2 linked regions of the Microbispora sp. ZYX-F-249 genome follow. The protein of the gene in region 2 interacts with the protein of the main gene of each other region in a pairwise test. Links are inferred from orthologs where the notes say so. Each region holds a gene or a part of one and is shown on either strand. Other genes may lie near its edges. The genes, in order: AAH991_RS04985 and AAH991_RS11355.

What was found.
Region 1: the proteins of AAH991_RS11355 (region 2) and AAH991_RS04985 interact in binary tests that used the Escherichia coli proteins (3 or more experiments, as listed by UniProt). The link is inferred for Microbispora sp. ZYX-F-249 from one-to-one orthologs.

Annotation. Positions count from the first base shown.
Region 1 is NZ_JBDJAW010000003.1:109,979-119,844, reverse strand. The notes cover bases 4,597-7,538. They hold AAH991_RS04985 (cysteine desulfurase family protein), read right to left. Parts: upstream 6,674-7,538; coding sequence 5,519-6,673; downstream 4,597-5,518. Other genes in these bases: AAH991_RS04975 (MFS transporter), read left to right, coding at 7,407-7,538; AAH991_RS04980 (TetR/AcrR family transcriptional regulator), read left to right, coding at 6,777-7,268; AAH991_RS04990 (hemerythrin domain-containing protein), read left to right, coding at 4,956-5,510; AAH991_RS04995 (Rieske (2Fe-2S) protein), read left to right, coding at 4,597-4,941. Also shown: AAH991_RS05015 (methionine synthase), read right to left, coding at 38-1,042; AAH991_RS05010 (MBL fold metallo-hydrolase), read left to right, coding at 1,062-1,694; tRNA 2-thiouridine(34) synthase MnmA, read right to left, coding at 1,697-2,782; AAH991_RS05000 (DUF695 domain-containing protein), read left to right, coding at 2,859-3,902; more of AAH991_RS04995, read left to right, coding at 4,021-4,596; more of AAH991_RS04975, read left to right, coding at 7,539-8,618; AAH991_RS04970 (electron transfer flavoprotein subunit alpha/FixB family protein), read right to left, coding at 8,802-9,755; AAH991_RS04965 (electron transfer flavoprotein subunit beta/FixA family protein), read right to left, coding at 9,767-9,866. UniProt on the Escherichia coli protein: Master enzyme that delivers sulfur to a number of partners involved in Fe-S cluster assembly, tRNA modification or cofactor biosynthesis. Catalyzes the removal of elemental sulfur from cysteine to produce alanine.
Region 2 is NZ_JBDJAW010000007.1:78,645-88,556, reverse strand. Bases 4,094-7,081 are described here. They hold AAH991_RS11355 (sulfurtransferase TusA family protein), read right to left. Parts: upstream 5,705-7,081; coding sequence 5,483-5,704; downstream 4,094-5,482. Other genes in these bases: AAH991_RS11350 (cysteine desulfurase family protein), read right to left, coding at 5,812-6,945; AAH991_RS11360 (carbohydrate kinase family protein), read left to right, coding at 4,471-5,457; erpA (iron-sulfur cluster insertion protein ErpA), read left to right, coding at 4,094-4,304. Outside these bases: PspA-associated protein PspAA, read left to right, coding at 1-226; zinc metalloprotease HtpX, read left to right, coding at 226-1,119; PspA-associated protein PspAB, read left to right, coding at 1,130-1,678; AAH991_RS11375 (maleylpyruvate isomerase family mycothiol-dependent enzyme), read left to right, coding at 1,696-2,448; quinolinate synthase NadA, read right to left, coding at 2,602-3,756; more of erpA, read left to right, coding at 3,951-4,093; ctaC (aa3-type cytochrome oxidase subunit II), read left to right, coding at 7,133-7,963; ctaD (aa3-type cytochrome oxidase subunit I), read left to right, coding at 7,960-9,624; AAH991_RS11335 (cytochrome c oxidase subunit 4), read left to right, coding at 9,621-9,912. UniProt on the Escherichia coli protein: Sulfur carrier protein involved in sulfur trafficking in the cell. Part of a sulfur-relay system required for 2-thiolation during synthesis of 2-thiouridine of the modified wobble base 5-methylaminomethyl-2-thiouridine (mnm(5)s(2)U) in tRNA.

The sequences.
Region 1 (9,866 bases), on a different replicon or contig from region 2:
TCCCCGCGCCCTCACTCGCCGCGCGCCCGCACCGGCCTCACTCGCCGGGGTCCTCGCGCAGCACCAGGGCCGCCTCCCGGCACCGGGCCAGCGCCGCCCTGGCGTACGCCGGAGAGGCCCCGGCCAGGCCGCACGCGGGAGTGAGCACGACCTGCTCGGCGAGCCTCGCCGGTGCGAAGCCGAGCCGCCGCCACAGCTCCACCGCCGGCTTGGCCACCACACCGACGTCGGCGAGCCGGGAGTCGGTCCCGGGCACGACGCCGAGGAACAGCGCGAGCCCCTTCTCGATCGTCTCCCCGATGGCGTCCTCGTCGCGGCGGCGCAGCAGCGCGGCGTCCACGGACACGCCCCGCGCCCCCGCCGTACGGATGACGTCGTACGGCACGCCCGGCGCGCAGCAGTGGACGACCGGGAAGGCGGGCGCGAGCGCGGAGAGCACGGTCTTCAGCCGTTCGGACGCGATCGGCGGCTCGACGGCGGCCAGCCGCCCGAAGCCGGACGCGGTCGGCACCGTGCCCGCGAGCACCCCGGGCAGTCCCGGCTCGTCGATCTGGACGACGAGCTCGACTCCCGGAATGCGGCGCCGGACCTCCGCCACGTGCTGCGCCAGTCCCTCGGCCAGCGACTCGGTCAGGTCGCGTACGGCTCCCGCGTCGGCGAGCACCTTGTCGCCGTGCCGGAGCTCGATCGCCCCGGCCAGCGTCCACGGCCCGCACGCCTGGATCTTGAACGGCCCCTCGTAGCCCTGGGAGACCTCCTCCAGGCCGTCGAGGTCGCGGGTGAGGTGGTCCCTGGCCCGCTTGAAATCCCGTCCCGGCCGATCGCTGAGCCGCCAGCCGGACGGCTGCACCTCCACGGGCAGCTCGACCAGCAGTGACGCCGTACGGCCGATCATGTCGGCGCCGACGCCCCGGGCGGGCAGCTCGGGCAGGTAAGGCATGGGAAGCTCGCCGAAGGCCGTCCTGACCGCCTCCAGATGGTCCTCGCCCGGATAGGACCCCACACCGGTGGCCGTGGCCTGGATCCACGGATACTCGCTCACGGTCACTAGCTTAGGGATTATGAAACTCACCAAACTCGGTCACGCCTGCTGGCGGCTGGAGAAGGACGGGCGGACCCTCGTCATCGATCCCGGCGCGTTCAGCGGCGAGGGGCTTCTCGACGGCGCGGACGCCGTGCTGATCACGCATGAGCACTTCGACCACGTGGACGTGAATCTGTTCAAGGACGCGAGCCCGGACCTGGAGGTGTACACCTGCCAGGCCGTCGCCGACCAGCTCGGCCAGGTCCCGGCGAAGGTGCGGGTCGTCACCCAGGGGGACGCCTTCGACACGGCGGGGTTCCACGTGCGCGCGGTCGGCGAGTGGCACGCGCACAACCTCCCCGACGTCCTGCCGGTGCAGAACGTCGGCTTCTTCGTGGACGACGAGGTGTTCTATCCCGGTGACGCCCTCACGCCGCCGGGCGCCGAGGTCCCCACGCTGCTCGTGCCGACCAACGCGCCGTGGCTGAGGGCGGCCGACACCATCCTCTACCTGCGCTACGTCCGGCCCGCGCGGGCGTACTCCACCCACGACGGGCTCGTGAACGAGATCGGCTCGAAGCTGATCGACAACTGGCTCGGCATGGAGGCGGACAAGCAGAAGGCCGACTTCCGCCGCGTCCCGGTCGGGGAGTCCGTCGAGATCTCCTGAGCTCAGACGGCCGAGGCGATCGTGGCGGAGCCGATGACGACGTCACCGTCGTACAGGACGGCGCCCTGGCCCGCCGCGACGCCGGTCGCCGGGCGGTCGAGCTGGATGTGCAGCTCACCGCCGGACACCTGGGCGCGGCAGCCGTACACCTCGCCGTGCGCCCGCAGCTGCACGGTGCAGGTGATCGGCTCGTACGGCTCCGGCAGCGGCCCGTTCCACACCGGCCGCTCCGCCGCGATGGAGGTCACCTCCAGGGAGGAGCGCGGCCCGACCGTGACCGTGTTGGACACCGGCTCGATCGACAGCACGTAGCGCGGCCTGCCGTCGGCGGCCGGCCGGTCGATGTGCAGGCCCTTGCGCTGCCCGACCGTGAAGCCGTACGCCCCCTGGTGGCTGCCGACCACCCGGCCGGTGAGCGCGTCGACGATCGGCCCCTCCGACGCGCCGAGGCGCTCGGCGAGGAACGCCCGGGTGTCGCCGTCGGCGATGAAGCAGATGTCGTGGCTGTCGGGCTTGTCGGCGACGGTCAGCCCGCGCCGCGCGGCCTCCTCGCGCACCTGCGCCTTGGTCGAGTCGCCGAGCGGGAAGATCGCGTGCGCGAGCTGCTCGCGGGTGAGCACCCCCAGCACGTACGACTGGTCCTTGGCCTCGTCGACGCTGCGCCGGAGCACACCGTCAACCAGCCGCGCGTGATGGCCGGTGGCGACGGCGTCGAAGCCGAGCGCGAGCGCCTTGTCGAGCACCGCCTCGAACTTGATCTTCTCGTTGCACCGCAGGCAGGGGTTGGGCGTGCGCCCGGCGGCGTACTCGCTGACGAAGTCCTCGACCACGTCGCGGTGGAACCGTTCGGCCATGTCCCACACGTAGAAGGGGATGCCGATGACGTCGGCGGCCCGGCGGGCGTCGCGGGCGTCCTCCAGCGTGCAGCACCCGCGCGCGCCGGTGCGGTAGGACTGCGGGTTGGACGACAGCGCCAGATGGACGCCGGTCACGTCGTGCCCCGCCTCGGCGATCCGGGCGGCGGCCACCGCGGAGTCGACCCCGCCCGACATGGCGGCGAGGACGCGGAGCTTTCCTGTGGGACCCATAACACATCGAGGTTACCCCCCGCGGGAGCGCGCCCGCGTTGGCATCGGGGCGGGCGGGCTGGGAGGATGCGGGGTCATGCGACTGTTCGGGCGCAAGAGCGAGTCCACCGACCCCGCCGAGGCCATCGCGGCGTTCTGGACCTGGTGGGACCAGGCCCGTCCCCAGATCGACGCGCACGTCGAGGCGGAGGACCCGCAGGCCCTGGCCGAGCTGATCGGCCCCGCCGTCACCGCACTCCATCCGTCCCTCGTCTGGGAGATCGCTCCCGGCCGCATGGCCGTGCACGCCCTGGTGGTCAGCGCGTCGAACGACCCCGAGCTGCGGCCGCTCGCCCACCGGTGGGCCCTGGCCGCGCCGCCGTCGGACGCGATGTGGGAGTTCTATCCGTCGCGGCAGGCGAATCCGCAGGCCGCGGACCTGACGGTCGACGTCGGCGGGCGGGAGTTCGGGCTCGACCGGCTGGTGGTGGCGCTGCGCGTGCCGCCCGGCACCCCCCGTGTCGACGTCACCGCCTTCCACCCGATCTTCCCGGACGTCGACGACGACACCCGCATGGAGGCGACCTTCCTCGCGCTCGACTGGCTGCTGGGCGAGGACGAGGTGGCCCGGTGGGTCGGCGAGATCGTGGCCGCGGAGTTCGAGCCGATCGACGCCCTTCCCGCGATCCACCTGCCCGCCGTCGTCGCCGACGTGGCGGAGGGTTTCAAGGAGGAGCGGTGGGCGATCCTCGAAGGCCACACCGCGACCGGCGGCCGGCTGACCGCCACCGCCCGGTACCCCCTCAGGCCCGTGGACTTCCCCCTGTTCGACCAGCACATCGCGGTCACGCTGCCATACCGGGAGGCCGAGGGCGACGGACTGCCCGTGGGGGCCTCCCTGGACGCGCTGCGTGAGTTCGAGGACCGGCTGACCCTCAGGCTGGCCGAGGCCGGCGGCTCGGCCGTGCTGGCCGCCCACATGAGCGCCGACCGGAGCCGGGTGCTGCACGTGTACGCCGATCCCGCGGCGGCCGTCGCGCCCATGGTCGAGGAGATCGCCGCCGAGTGGAAGGAGGGGCCCGCCCGCGTCGACGTGGCCGAGGACCCCTCCTGGAGCGCGGTGGCCCCCTTCCTGACCTGAACCGGATATTCGGCGCGTTTCACCGCATACGGAGCGGGCACGTCGCAAGAGCACCGTGCGGGCGTGCGCCCGCGTTCCACCCGTTCCCGCAGGCCGCGGGCCGGATTGGGGTTCGGACATGGCTCAGCGCGCACTGGACCGGCTGCCGAACGCGATCGAGGGTGACGGCCGCCTCGACCGGCCGGGTCACCGGCTCGAACAGGGCCTCGCGTTCACGGAGAACCTCCTCGGGGTCACCGGGGGGCGCGCCCGCGGCGTCCTGCACGGCGTCTGGCTGGGGCACCCCCTCCATCCGGTGTTCACCGACCTCCCCATCGGCTGCTGGACGACGGCGCTGGTCCTCGACCTCACCGGGCAGAAGCGGGCGGCGCGCACGGCCGTGGGAGTCGGCATCGCCGGAGCGCTGGCCGCCGCGGTGACCGGCCTGCACGACTGGCAGCACACGCATGACGACGCGCGGCGCGTCGGTCTGGTCCACGGCACGCTCAACACGCTCGCCCTCGGCCTGTACGGGGTGTCGTGGTGGCAGCGGGGCCGGGGACACCATCTGCGCGGGCTGCTCGCCGCCCTGCTCGGCTACCCCGTGATCATGACGAGCGCCTTCCTGGGCGGCACGCTGGTCTACCGCCATCGGATCGGGGTCGACCATACGGACGAGAGGCTCGAACCCCGCCACTTCACCCGGGTGATGGCCGAGCGCGACCTGCCCGACAGGAGCCCGCACCGGGCGCGGGCCGGGGCCGTGGAGGTCGTCCTGGTCCGCGCGGAGGGCCGCATCCACGCACTGGAGAACGCCTGCCCGCATCTGGGCGGCCCGCTGTCCCAGGGCTGGCTCAGGGACGGCTCCCTCACCTGCCCCTGGCACGGCTCCCGGTTCGACCTCTCCGGCGGGCAGAGCCTGAACGGCCCCGCCACCGCGCCCGCGCCGTGCTTCCAGACCCGCGTGCGCGACGGGTGGATCGAGGTGCGCAGGGCGCCTGCCGTCGCCACCGCGCCTCCCGGGAGCGCACTGGTCCACCAGCAGGAGGTGCAGCCGTGAGGAGGAGGTCGCAGGTGCTCACGGAAGCCCCGAGAGCGCCGGCCGGACAGGGACGGAAGACGGCGACGCGGGTGCTCGTGGAGCACCACGAGGTGTTGCGGGCGCTCATACGGCACCTGCGGGAGACGCCGCGTTCCCAGCCGGGACGGCGGCGCGCGCTCACCGGCGAACTGTTCGACGAGCTGTGGATGCACGAACGGATCGAGGAGGGAATCTTCTATCCCGCCCTGCGCGACGTCACCCCGGCCCTCGCCGCGGCCTGGTCCGAGCACCGCCAGCTCAGCGACCAGCTCGCGGCGCTGGTGCGCGCCGACCCGCGGACCGGGCGGTTCGACCGGGAACTGGACGTGCTGCACGACGTGCTGGAGTCGCACGCCCATCTGGACGAGGAGCGGCAGATGTTCCCGGAGATCGAGCGCTTCGCCGACGAGGAACTGCTCGCCGAGCTGGGCGACCGGCTCCAAGCCCGCCTGGGGCGGCTGCGCTCGTCGCGGCGTGTCCGGGCGGTCCTGCGCCTGCAGCGGGCGCTGCTGCGCCGTACGGCCCGGCCCGGTAGGCCTGCGGCGTAGTGGGCGGGTCAGGACAGGCCGGCACGCCGGGCGCGCTCGACGACGTGCCCGATGACGTCCGCGACCCGGTCGACGTCCTCCTCCACGGACGTGTGCCCGAGGGAGAAGCGCAGCGAGCCACGAGCCCGCACGCCGTCCTGGCCCATGGCCAGCAGCACGTGGGACGGCTGGGCCACCCCGGCGGAGCAGGCCGATCCGGTGGAGCACTCCACGCCCTTGGCGTCGAGGAGCATGAGCAGGGCGTCCCCCTCACAGCCGGGGAACGAGAAGTGGGCGTTGCCCGGCAGCCGGTTCACCGGGTCGCCGTTCAGCACCACGTCGGGCACGGCCCGCCGTACGCGCTCGATCAGGTCGTCGCGGAGCGCCGACAGCCGCTCGGCCGTGGCGGGCTGCCGCGCGACGGCCGTCTCGACCGCCGCCGCGAACCCGGCGATGGCCGGCGCGTCGAGAGTGCCGGAGCGGATGTCACGTTCCTGCCCGCCTCCGTGCAGGACCGGAACCGGATCGACGCCGCGGGCCAGCAGCAGCGCCCCCACGCCCACCGGACCGCCGACCTTGTGGCCGGAGACGGTCATGGCGTCCACGCCGGACTCGGCGAACGAGACCGGAAGCTGGCCCACCGCCTGCACGGCGTCGGTGTGGAAGGGGATGCCGTACTCGTGCGCGATGGCGGCCAGCACGCGCACCGGCTGCACGGTGCCCACCTCGTTGTTGGCCCACATGACGCTCACGAGCGCCACGTCGTCCGGGTCGCGGGCGATGGCCTCGCGCAGCGTCTCCGGATGCACCCGGCCCTGCTCGTCGACCTCCAGCAGCTCCACGCGGGCGCCGTGGTGGTCGCCGAGCCAGTGGGCGGGATCGAGGGCGGCGTGGTGCTCGACCGAGCTGATCAGGATCCTGGGCCGCTTCCTCGCCCAGTAGAGGCCCTTGATGGCGAGGTTGTCGGCCTCGGTGCCACCGGCCGTGAACACGACCTCGCTCGGGCGGGCGCCGAGCGCGCAGGCGATGGTCTCGCGCGACTCCTCGACGACCCGCCGGGCGCGGCGGCCGGCCGCGTGCAGGGACGAGGGGTTGCCGACCTCCCCGAGCTGGGCCGTCATCGCCTGGATCGCCTCGGGCAGCATCGGCGTGGTCGAGGCATGGTCCAGATACGCAGCTCCCATGACCCCTCCCTGACACGTATTCAGCCCACCAAGCGTATCCGGGGTGACGGAGGACACCGATAACGTGTCGCGACTGAACCGTCCAGACGGTACAGTAGACGGCATGAGGAGGGACGAACTGCTGGACGCGGCCGAGGGCCTGCTCCAGGACCAGGGCGCCCAGGCCCTGACCCTGGCGGCGGTGGCCGAGCGCGCCGGTGTCAGCAAGGGCGGCCTCCTCTACCACTTCGCCAGCAAGGAAGCGCTCGTCAAAGGGATGATCGAGCGCCTGATCGCCGACTTCGACGCGCTGATCGAGGCGCAGTCGGAGAGCACCTACACCCGGGCGTACCTCGCCGCGACGTTCGAGGCCGTGGAGACCGGCCGGCTGCGACGATGGGCCGTGGTCACGGGCGCGGCCGGCGATCCCGAACTGCTCGCGCCGCTGCGCGGGGCGATGGCCCGCTGGATGCGGGACGGCCTGGACGACGAGCCCGACCCCCTGGCGTCCCAGGTCGTACGGCTGGCCTGTGAGGGCGTCTGGGAGGTCGCCACCCACTGTGCGGCGATCATCGACTACGCCGCCATCCGCGCCAGGCTGCTCGCCCTGTTGTAGCGCGCCTCTTGTAACCCCTGAGCACCCACTTGGTGGTCGCCCTTCCTTCCGGCCTTGCCGTGAAAGGGCGACCTGCTGGTGTCTGCCCGTAAATCCGGGCTCGGAAACCCACTTGACACACCTGGAAAGGAAGCTGTGATGACCCGCGCTTTGAGGAAGGCCCGTCACGGGGCAGTCCTCACCTTCGTCCTGGCCGGCCTGATGTGTGGAACCTTCACCGTGCGCCTCCCGGCGCTGGCCGACCGGCTCCGCCTGCCGGAGTCGTCGGTCGGGCTCACCCTGCTCAGCTGGGGGCTCGGCGCGCTGCTCACCATGCAGCTCATGCGCGTCGTCCTGGCCAGGTTCGGCAGCCGCGGCGTCCTGCGCGCGGCCGCCCCTCTGTGCGCGGCGTCACTGGTCCTCGTCGCGTTCGCGCCGTCCTTCCCCGTGCTGGCCGTGGCCGCCGCGTTGTTCGGCATGGCCTTCGGCGCGGTCGACGTCGGCATGAACGCCCAGGGCTCGGCCGTCGAGCGCGCGTACGGCCGGCCGGTCATGAGCGGCATGCACGCGGGATGGTGCGTCGGCGCGATCTCGGCGGGCCTGCTCGGCACGGCGGCCATCGCTTCGGGGCTGTCCCTCACCGCCCACATCCTGGTCGTCGCCCTGGTGTCGGTGCCCGCCGCGCTGGCCCTCAGCCGCATGCACCTGCCCGACGCCGCGCAGCGGACGGCCGGCGCCGCATCGTCCGCCCGCCCCCGGCGCAGGCTGCCCGGGGTCGTCTACCTGCTCGGTGCGATCACCTTCGCCGCGTTCATGGTCGAGGGCGTGGTCGCCGACTGGAACGGCCTGTACCTGATCGGCACGCTGCACGCCTCCGAGGCGGTCGCCGCGCTCGGCTACCCGGTGTTCGAGGCGGGCATGCTGCTCGCCCGGCTGGCCGGCGACCGGCTGCGCGGCCGCTACGGCGCCCGCGGGCTGGTCATGTTCTCGGGCGCCGCCACCGCGTTCACGTTCCTCGTGGTCATCGCCGCGCCGGTGACCGTGGCGGCCGTGGCCGGGCTGTTCTTCATCGGGCTGTCGGTGGCGACCATCTCGCCGATGGCGCTGTCGCTGGCGGGAACCGCGACGCCCGAGCCCGGCCCGGCGATCGCGCAGGCGAGCGCCATGGGCTACGCGGGCCTGCTGCTCGGTCCCGTGGTCATCGGTTTCCTGTCCAGCGCGGCGTCGCTGCGGGCCGCGATGGGCGTGGCCGTCGTCCTCGGCGTCGTCATCGCCGTGGCCGCACGGCTGCTGCCCGCGTCCCGTACGGAGATCGTCCCGCTGCCGGTCCGGCCGGGAGACGAGGAGGTTCACCTCCGCGCGGCCGCCTGACGCGTGGGCGGTGCTCAGGCCTGGCCCGCCGGGGACCGCCGGGGTCGGCGGCGGCCTGGCTCCCCGGCTCTTTCACCGGCCGGGAGCGAACGAGACGCGTCGGCGCCCGCCGGGTGATCCGGCGGGCGCCGACGACGAGCCTGCGGCCCGTGCCGTGTGGACCCATGGCACGGGCCGGACGTGTCACTTGCGCTTGTCGATCTCCTCGGTGAGCTGCGGCACGACCTGGAACAGGTCGCCCACGACACCGAAGTCGGCGATCTCGAACAGGGGCGCCTCGGCGTCCTTGTTGATCACGACGATGGTCTTGGAGGTCTGCATGCCGGCCCGGTGCTGGATGGCGCCGGAGATGCCTGCCGCGATGTAGAGCTGCGGAGACACGGTCTTGCCCGTCTGCCCGACCTGGAACTGGTGGGGGTACCAACCGGCGTCGGTCGCGGCCCGCGAGGCGCCCACGGCCGCGCCGAGCGCGTCGGCGAGCTTCTCGATGATCGCGAAGTTCTCGCCCGAACCCACGCCCCGGCCGCCGGAGACCACGATCGCGGCCTCGGTGAGCTCGGGACGGGCGCCCTTCTCCTGGACGACCCGCTCGACGATCCTGGCCGCGCGGGCGGCGTCCGACAGCGCGACCTCCACCTTCTCCTCGGCGCCGGCCGCGGCGGCGGCGACGGGGGCGGTGCTGTTCGGGCGGACCGTGATGATCGGCGTGCCCTTGGTCACGCGGCTGCGGACGTTCACGCCGCCGCCGAAGATGGACTGCTCGGCGACGAAGCCCTCGCCGACGCCCACCGCGTCCGAGATCACACCGGAGTCCGTCTTGATCGCGAGGCGGCCGGCGATCTCCTTGCCCTCGCCGGTCGCGGCGACGAAGACCGCGGCCGGGGAGCGCTGTGCCACCAGGTGCGCCAGCACCTCGGCCTTGGGCGCCGCCACGTAGTCGCCGATCTCGTCGGCCGCCGCCACGTAGATCTTCTCCGCGCCGTACTCGGCCAGCCTGGCCTTCGCGGCGTCGGAGTAGCCGGGGCCGGCCCATACGGCGGCCGGCGTGCCCAGCGTCCGGGCCAGGGTCAGCAGTTCGAGGGTGACCTTCTTGACGTCACCGTCGACGTGCTCGACGAGAACCAGAATCTCACTCATCACGGGGCCCCTCAGATGAACTTCTTCGACGCGAGGAACTCGGCGGCCTTGGCCCCGCCGTCGCCCTCGTCCTTGATCACGGTGCCCGCGGCACGCGGCGGGGCGGCGGCG
Region 2 (9,912 bases):
CGACGTCCTGAACGAACTCGACAGCGAGCTGGAAGCCGCGATCGAGTCGGGCGACGAGAACGACTTCCGCACGAAGCTCCACGCCCTGCTCGACAAGGTGCGTCACGTGGGCAAGGCCCTGCCGGACGACTCGCTGGAGCCGTCCGAGCTGATCCTGCCGCCGGCCGACGCCTCTATCGAGGAAGTGCGGGAGATGCTCGGGGACACCGGGCTCATTCCCGGCTGATGTCCTCCACGCGGTTCGCCCCTGATCGCGGCCTCACCGTCCGGATGACCGTGACGATGTTCCTGCTCGGGCTGCTCTACGTCGCGTTCGTGGCCGTCCTGGTCGCGATGGGCGTACGCGCGGTCACCGTGCTCGTGATCGCCGGGGCTCTCCTGCTGGCGCAGTACTTCCTGTCCGACAAGATCGCGCTGTTCGCGATGCACGGGCGGGAGGTCTCGCCGCAGGAGGCCCCCGAGCTGCACGGGATCATCGATCGGCTGAGCGCGATGGCGGGAATGCCGAAGCCGCGCGTGGCGATCGCCGACTCGGACATCCCGAACGCGTTCGCCACGGGGCGCGACCGGAAGAACGCGGTGGTCTGCGTGACCACCGGCATCCTGCGCAGGCTCGACGCCCGGGAGCTCGAAGGGGTGCTGGCCCACGAGATGTCCCACGTGGCCCATCGGGACGTGGCGGTGATGACGATCGCCTCGTTCCTGGGGGTCGTGGCCGGCCTCATGACGCGCTTCGCGCTCTACACCGGCCTCGGCGGCCGGCGCAACGACAACGGCCCCCCGATCGGGTTGATCATCTTCGCGGTCTCCGGCCTGGTCTACGCCGTCAGCTTCCTGCTGACGCGGGCGCTGTCGCGCTACCGCGAACTGGCCGCGGACCGCGCGGGCGCGCTGCTGACGCAGCAGCCGAGCGCCCTGGCCAGCGCCCTGGTCAAGATCAGCGGCGAGATCGGCAGGATCCCGACCAGGGACCTGCGCGAGGCGCAGCCGTTCAACGCCTTCTTCTTCGCGCCGGCCATCTCGGGCCAGAGCGTCGCCTCGCTGCTGTCGACTCATCCGCCGCTGGAGCGCCGGCTGGAGCAGCTGTCCAGGATCTCCGCGGCGCTGGGCCGCGGGTGAGGGGGCGCTGATGGGCTGGTTCGACGCGCTGCTCGGCCGTTCCAAGCCCGCCGGGCCCGACCTGGACGCGCTGTTCGCGCTGCCGTCCGCCGCCGTCACGCTGCAGGCCGCCACCGGCTTCGCCCCGGCGGGCGCCGGGTCGGTGTGCTTCCGCGCCGCCGAGGGCGGCGCCTTCGCCCGGCTCGAACAGGACGTCCAGGCCCTGATGGGCAGGGTGGAGGTCTCGCGGGACTCCTACGGCTACACCTGGCTGCAGGTGCGCAACCCCGACGTGGCCGGGCTCGTGACCGACCTGCACGCCGCCAACTCGTCCCTGGAATCGGCCGGGTTCGGCCCCTCGCTGCTGTGCTCGCTCGTCGCGTTCGCCGATTCCTCAGGACGGCGGCTCGCGATCGTCTACCTCTACAAGCGCGGCACGTTCTACCCCTTCGCCCCCGCGGGCGAACCACGCCGCGACAACGCGCTGGAACTGCAGGTGCGCGGTGTCCTGGAGCGCGAGCTGAAGATCGAACCCGAGCTGGCGAGCTGGTTCCCCGTCTGGGGCGCCCCCGGCCTCTGACCCTCACGGGAGCCCGCATGACCGAGTGGACCCACCTGCGCTACACCGAGGCGGCGGCCGCGGAGATCGGCCGCATGGCCGGGACCGTACGCGGCCGGGACGGCACCATCCCCGTCCCGACCTGTCCCGGCTGGGATCTGGGCGCCCTGGTCGCGCACACGGGGGCCGTCCACCGATGGGCGGCCGCCATGGTGCGCGACGCCGCGCCGCGCCGGTACGACCGCGATGCCATGGACCACGGCTTCCCCGAGGACTTCGCCGAGGCCGCCGGCTGGCTGGAGGCGGGAGGCGCCGTGCTCACGGAGGCGTTGAAGAGCCGCGACCCGGACACCGAGGTGTGGGGCTGGGCGGGAGACGGGTCCCGGCGTGCCCGCTTCTGGTCCCGCCGCCAGCTCCACGAGACCGTCGTGCACCGGGCGGACGCCGAGATCGCCCTCGGGATCGCCCCGGTGGTGGACGAGGACGTCGCGCTCGACGGCATGGCCGAGTTCTTCGACCTGCTGCCGTACGCCCGGTGGCGCCCCCTGCTCGCCGAGCTCAGGGGGGACGGCGAGACGATCTCCTGGCGGGCGGAGACGGGCCCGGCCTGGCTCGTGCGGCTCACCCCGGACGGGTTCGCCGCCGAGCGGTCCGACGCCCCCGGCGACGTCACCGTACGCGTGCCGACGGCCGGGGACCTGATGCTGACGCTGTGGGGACGGCGCGAGCCCGGCGCGGTCCACGGCGACGACGAGCTGCTGCGGTTCTGGCGCGAGCGCGCGCGGATCTGAGGCCGAATCCCCAGCGAGACTTCGCAGCGGGGATCGAAGCAGCGGGGATCGAAGCAGCGGGGATTCGAAGCAGCGGGGATTCGAAGCGGGGAGCGAAGACGCGGGCGCCCCCGGAGCCGTGCTCCGGGGGCGCCCGCGTCGCAGGGCCGCTGCTTACGGCAGGGCGAGCATGCGGTCGAGGGCGACCTTGGCCCAGTGGGTGGTGTCCGCGTCGACCGTGATCCGGTTGACGACCTCGCCGTCGGCCAGCGACTCCAGCGCCCAGACCAGGTGCGGCAGGTCGATCCGGTTCATCGTGGAGCAGTAGCAGACGGTCTTGTCGAGGAACGTGATCGTCTTGTCCGGGAACCGGCCGGCCAGGCGGCGCACCAGGTTCAGCTCGGTGCCGACGGCCCAGGAGGACCCTGCCGGGGCCTCCTCCAGCTTCCGGATGATGTACTCGGTCGACCCGACGAAGTCCGCCTTGGTCACGACCTCGTGGCGGCACTCGGGGTGGACGAGCACGTTCACCCCGGGGATGCGGGCGCGCACCTCGTCGACGCACGCGGCGGAGAAGCGCCCGTGGACCGAGCAGTGGCCCTTCCACAGGATCATCTTCGCGTTCTCCAGCTGCTCCCGGGTGAGGCCGCCGTTCGGGCGGTGCGGGTTGTAGACCACGCAGTCGTCCAGGGACAGCCCCATCTCCAGCACCGCGGTGTTGCGGCCCAGGTGCTGGTCGGGCAGGAACAGCACCTTCTCGCCCTGCTCGAAGGCCCAGGTCAGGGCGCGCCGGGCGTTGGAGGAGGTGCACACGGCGCCGCCGTGGCGCCCGCAGAACGCCTTGATGTCCGCGCTGGAGTTCATGTAGGTGATCGGCACCACCCGGTCGGCGATGCCGGCGTCCTCCAGGGCGTCCCAGCAGTCCTCGACCTGGGTGAAGGTCGCCATGTCGGCCATCGAGCAGCCGGCGGCCAGATCGGGGAGCACGACCTTCTGCGCGTCGCTGGTCAGGATGTCGGCCGACTCGGCCATGAAGTGGACGCCGCAGAACACGATGTACTCCGCCTCGGGCCGGGCGGCGGCCTCGCGGGCCAGCTTGAACGAGTCACCGGTCACGTCGGCGAACTGGATGACCTCGTCACGCTGGTAGTGGTGACCGAGCACGAACAGCCGGTCGCCCAGCCGCTCCTTGGCCACGCGTGCGCGCTCCACGAGCGTCGGGTCGGACGCGGGAGGCAGCTCGCCCGGGCAGTCGACGCCGCGTTCGCTGTGCGGGTCGGTGCCCTGGCCGAGGATGAAGAGCGGAAGGCCGGTCTCGGTGATCGTCACGACCACACCCCCTCGGGGACTTATCGTCTAACTGACGACTAATCATTACATATCGCATCGGCTGCTTCGTCGCGAGGTCGCCGGTGGGGCACTGGAATGTGTACGGCTTCACGGGTGTTGGTAGCGTCTAGGTAGGACGTCAGAACCAATCGACCGCCCCGATGGGCGGTTGGCGCAGACGCGGGAGTCAGCACATGACGGTTGAGAGCAGCGAGACCACTCAGCAGGGCCTGATCCTGACTGACGCGGCCGCCGCCAAGGTCAAGAGCCTGCTCGAGCAGCAGGGCGAGGAAGGGCTGCAGCTTCGGGTGGCCGTCCAGCCGGGTGGCTGTTCCGGCCTGCGTTACCAGCTCTTCTTCGACGACCGGTCGATGGACGGCGACGTGGTCTCCACCTTCGGCGGCGTGAACGTCGTCACCGACCGGATGAGCGCGCCGTACCTCATCGGGGCCACGGTCGACTTCGTGGACACCATCGAGAAGCAGGGCTTCACGATCGACAACCCCAACGCGACGGGGTCGTGCGCCTGCGGCGACTCGTTCAACTGACGGCGAGCGCGCGCCCGGCCGCGGGCGGCGGATGATGCGTCGGGCGCCCCGCACGGATTCCTCCGTGCGGGGCGTCGTCATGTCCCGAGACGGTACGCTCAGTAGGTTCGGCGGGATTCATCCCGGCCCCCGTCTCCCTGATGCTGACAACGAGGAGAATGACCCCGTGCGCATCGCCGTCACCGGCTCCATCGCCACCGACCACCTGATGACGTTCCCCGGCCGCTTCGGCGACCAGCTCATCGCCGAGCAGCTCGACCGGGTGTCGTTGTCGTTCCTCGTCGACGATCTGCAGGTCCGCCGTGGCGGATGCGCGGCCAACATCGCCTTCGGCATGGGCTGCCTCGGGCTCACCCCGATCCTGGTCGGCGCCGTGGGCACCGACTTCGCCGACTACCGCTCCTGGCTCGAGCGCCACGGTGTCGACTGCGCGTCGGTCCACGTGTCCGAGCTGCACCACACCGCGCGATTCCTGTGCACCACCGACGAGGACCACAACCAGATCGCCTCGTTCTACACCGGCGCGATGGCGGAGGCGAGGGAGATCGAGCTGGGCCCGATCGCCGAGCGTCTCGGCGGGCTCGACCTGGTTCTCATCAGCCCCAACGACCCGGCGGCTATGGTGCGGCACACCGACGAGGCGCGCCAGCGGGGCATCCCGTTCGCCGCCGACCCGTCGCAGCAGCTCGCCCGCATGCCCGGCGAGGAGATCCGCCAGCTCGTCGAGGGCGCGGCGTACCTGTTCAGCAACGACTACGAGCTGGGCCTGATCGCGCAGAAGACCGGCTGGTCGGACGAGGAGATCCTGGACCGGGTCGGCGTACGGGTGACGACGCTCGGCCCCAAGGGCGCCAGGATCGACCGCAAGGGCGAGCCGTCGCTGCACATCCCGCCGGCGCCCGAGCTGGGCAAGGCCGACCCGACCGGCGTGGGGGACGCCTTCCGCGCCGGGTTCCTCTCCGGGCTCGCCTGGGGCCTGTCCCTGGAGCGCTGCGGACAGCTCGGCAACCTCACCGCCACGCACGTGCTGGAGCGGGTCGGCTGCCAGGAGTACGAGCTGGGCCGGCGGGTCTTCATGGAGCGGTTCGCCGCCGCCTACGGGTCGGACGCGGCCGCCGAGGTGGCCGGGCACGCCCGATTCCACCACGCCTGAGACCGCTGAACCGGCAGGCGCGGCTTCAGTAGTTGCGGCGCACGTGGATGGACCAGCCGCCCTGGGGCAGCTCGTAGCTCCCCACGTGCTCGTGTGACTTCAACCGGCACCAGGCCGGGACGTCGGTGAACGCGGCGGGGTCGTCGGCCAGTACGGCGACCACGCCGCCCGTCGCCACCTGGTTGATCCGTTCGGCCAGCATGATGATCGGGATCGGGCACTTGCGGCCCAGCGCGTCGATCGTCAGCGCGGGCGGCTCCGCCGGCCGGGCCGGCGCGGCGGGCTCGGCCCGCTCCGCCGCCCGGTCCGCGTCGGGAGACCGCCGGGCGCCGCCGCCCGTCCGTCTGCGCCACATCAGTGCACCCCCAAGCTCGACCGGATCCGCCGCACGATGTCCGGGAGCACCGCGAGGAAGCGATCGATGTCGTCCTCGGACACGCCACGGGGCAGCGATACCCGCACATTCCCATGCGTAAGCACGCCCATGGCCTCCAGGACGTGCGATGGACGAAGCGTACTCGCCGTGCAGGAGCTTCCGGACGAGACGGCGAAACCGGCCTTGTCGAGCTCGGTCAGCAGCGCCTCGCCCTCGACGTACAGGCAGGAGAACGTCACGATGTGCGGCAGCCGCAGGACCGGGGCGCCGACGACCTCCACGTCGGGCACCAGGAGGGGCACCTGGGCGCGGATCCGGTCGACCAGGGCCGACAGCCGCCTGCCCTCGGCCTCCGCCTCCTCGGTCCGGGCACGCAGCGCCGCGGCGGCGGCCACGATCGCCGGCACGTTCTCGAACCCCGGCACGCGCCGCCGCTCCCGCTCGTCCTCCGGCAGCGGCGAGCGCCAGCGCACGCCCTTGCGCACCGCCAGCACGCCCACCCCCGCCGGGCCGCCCCACTTGTGCGCGCTCGCGGTGAGGACCGACCAGCCCTCGGGGAGGGGCATGCGGCCCGCCGACTGGGCGGCGTCGACCAGCAGCGGCACGCCCGCCTCCCGGCAGGCCCGCGCCGCCTCCTCCACCGGCTGGAGCGTCCCCACCTCGTGGTTGGCCGTCTGCAGGCACGCCAGGGCCGTGCCGGGCCGCGCGACGGCCTCGGCGAACGCGCCCGCGTCCACCCGGCCCGTACGGCTCACGCCCACGAGCTCCACCTCGCCGCCCGCGCGCTCGTGGAGCTCGCCCGCGTGCAGGACGCTGGAGTGCTCGACGGCGCCCGCCACCAGGCGCGTCCCGGCCCGGCGGCGGCCGGCCAGCGTGCCGAGCACCCCGAGGTGGACGGCCTGCGTCCCCGACGAGGTGAACGACACCTCGTCGGGCCGGGCGCCGATCAGTTCGGCTACCTCCGCCCTCGCGCGCTCCAGTAACATCTGGGCGCGGCGCGCCGTGCCGTACAGGCGGGCGGGATCGGCCCAACCGGCGTCGATCGCCGCCAGCAGGGCGTCACGGGCCGCGGGATGGAGAGGTTCGGTCGAAGCCGCGTCCAGGTAGGCCACAGTTGAGACATTAACGGGGGCTGGTCAGGGGGGCGGCGCCGGTCCGCGCTAATGTGTCCCCCAGCGTGAACTCAACCAAGTAAAGGGCAGACCGGCCGGAAGGTTGGTGCCGGTCTCACCTAAGGGTCAATTGGAAAAACCGCCCAGGAGAGGAACTCTTGGGCTTCATCTGTGGGGTAGGCGATCCGTGAGTCCGACCCGCCGTACGACACGGCGACCGTGGGCACGCCGCCGGTTGCCCGGAGCCGCCGCCGTGGCGCTGCTGGTGGCGTCCGGCACGGCGTGTAGCAACCAGGCGATCGATCAATGGTCCCGTGGGGGCATGCCGGAAGGTGTCACCAAGCAGGCCGGCATCATCCAGACGCTCTGGAACGGGAGCTGGATCGCGGCTCTCGCCACCGGCGTGGTCGTCTGGGGACTGATCCTGTGGGCGTGCATCTTCCACCGGAAGAAGAAGAACAGTCCCGACCAGTTGCCTCCGCAGGTGCGCTACAACCTGCCGATCGAGATCCTTTACACGGTGGTCCCGGTCATCATGGTCGCGGTCTTCTTCTACTTCACGGCCCGTGACGAGACCGAGGTCACGCGGATCACCAAGGCCGCCCCGGTCAAGGTGGCCGTCGAGGGCTACCAGTGGAGCTGGCGCTTCACCACCGAGTACCAGGGCCAGAAGGCCGTGGTCGCGGGTGTGCCGGTGGACCTCAGCAAGCAGAGCGAGCAGACCCCGCAGGGTCCGCAGCTCGTGCTGCCGGTCAACACCCAGGTGCAGTTCGACCTGCACTCGCCCGACGTCATCCACTCGTTCTGGGTGCCGGCGTTCCTGTTCAAGCAGGACGTCTTCCCGGGCAACGTGCACAACCACTTCCAGATCACGACGCTCGACAAGACGGGCGTCTTCGTCGGCCGTTGCGCCGAGCTCTGCGGCAGCGACCACAGCAAGATGCTGTTCTCCGTGAAGCTCGTCCCGCAGGCCGAGTTCGACCAGTACATCAAGAGCCAGGCGGGGAGTGCGCAGTGACCGCCATCCAGGAACCGGTCGGCGTCGCCGCGCGGCCGTACACCAAGGGCACGGTCATCGCCAAGTGGCTGTCCTCGACCGACCACAAGGTGATCGGGCACCTCTACCTGATCACGTCGTTCGTCTTCTTCCTCATCGGCGGCCTCATGGCGCTGGTGATGCGGGCCGAGCTCGCGCAGCCGGGGCTGCAGGTCGTCAGCAACGAGCAGTTCAACCAGCTGTTCACGATGCACGGCACGATCATGCTGCTCATGTTCGCGACGCCGCTGTTCGCCGGCTTCGCCAACGAGCTGATGCCGCTGCAGATCGGCGCCCCCGACGTGGCGTTCCCCCGGCTGAACATGGTGAGCTACTGGCTCTACCTGTTCGGCAGCACGATCGCCGTCCTGGGCTTCTTCACCCCGGGTGGCTCCGCGTCGTTCGGCTGGACCGCGTACGCGCCGCTGTCGAACGCGGTGACGTCGCCCGGCCTCGGCAGCGACCTGTGGGTCATGGGTCTGGCGCTGTCCGGTCTCGGCACCATCCTCGGCGCGGTGAACTTCATCACCACGATTCTCACCATGCGCGCCCCCGGCATGACGATGTTCCGGATGCCGATCTTCACCTGGAACATCCTGCTGACGAGCATCCTGGTGCTGCTGGCCTTCCCGGTGCTGGCCGCCGCGCTGCTCGCCCTGGAGGCCGACCGCAAGCTGGGCGCGCACATCTTCGACTCGCCGACCGGCGGGCCGATGCTGTGGCAGCACCTGTTCTGGTTCTTCGGCCACCCCGAGGTCTACATCATCGCGCTGCCGTTCTTCGGCATCATCACCGAGGTCCTGCCGGTCTTCAGCCGTAAGCCGATCTTCGGCTACATCGGCCTGGTAGGCGCGACCATCGCCATCGCGGGTCTGTCCGTCACCGTGTGGGCCCACCACATGTTCGTGACCGGCCAGGTGCTGTTGCCGTTCTTCTCGTTCATGACGTTCCTCATCGCGGTGCCGACCGGTGTGAAGTTCTTCAACTGGATCGGCACGATGTGGCGAGGGCACCTGTCGTTCGAGTCGCCGATGCTGTTCGCGGTCGGCTTCCTGGTGACCTTCCTGTTCGGCGGCCTGACCGGCGTCATCCTGGCGTCGCCGCCGCTGGACTTCCACGTCAGCGACACCTACTTCGTCGTCGCCCACTTCCACTACGTGGTCTTCGGCACCGTGGTGTTCGCGATGTTCGCGGGCTTCTACTTCTGGTGGCCGAAGTTCACCGGCAAGATGCTCAACGACAAGATCGGCAAGCTCCACTTCTGGTTGCTGTTCTTCGGCTTCCACCTGACCTTCCTGGTGCAGCACTGGCTGGGCGTCATCGGCTTCCCCCGGCGGTACGCCGACTACTCGGCGAGCGACGGCTTCACGGACCTGAACATGGTCTCCTCCGCCGGCGCGCTCCTGCTGGGCCTGTCCACCCTGCCGTTCTTCTACAACGTCTGGGTGACGTGGCGGAAGGCGCCCAAGGTCACCGTGGACGACCCGTGGGGCTTCGGCGGCTCGCTCGAGTGGGCGACCTCCTGCCCGCCGCCGCGGCACAACTTCCTGTCGCTGCCGCGGATCCGGTCCGAGCGCCCGGCGTTCGACCTCAAGTACCCGCACATCACCGCCAAGCCTGAGCTGGTGGAGGAGTCCCGATGAAGATCCAGGGATGGATGTTCCTGCTCTGCGGCGTCTTCTTCGCCGCCGCGGACGTGGTCTACTGGTTCTGGTCGAAGGAGCCGACCGGCACCACCGCCATGGCGATCTCCGTCGGCCTGGCCCTCATGATCGGCTACTACCTGCTGTTCACCGCGCGGCGCATCGGCGACCAGCCGGAGGACAACAAGGAAGCCGAGATCAGCGACGGCGCGGGCGAGATCGGCTTCTACAGCCCGCACAGCTGGTGGCCGCTGTTCGTCTGCCTGTCGGCCGCGCTGACGTTCTTCG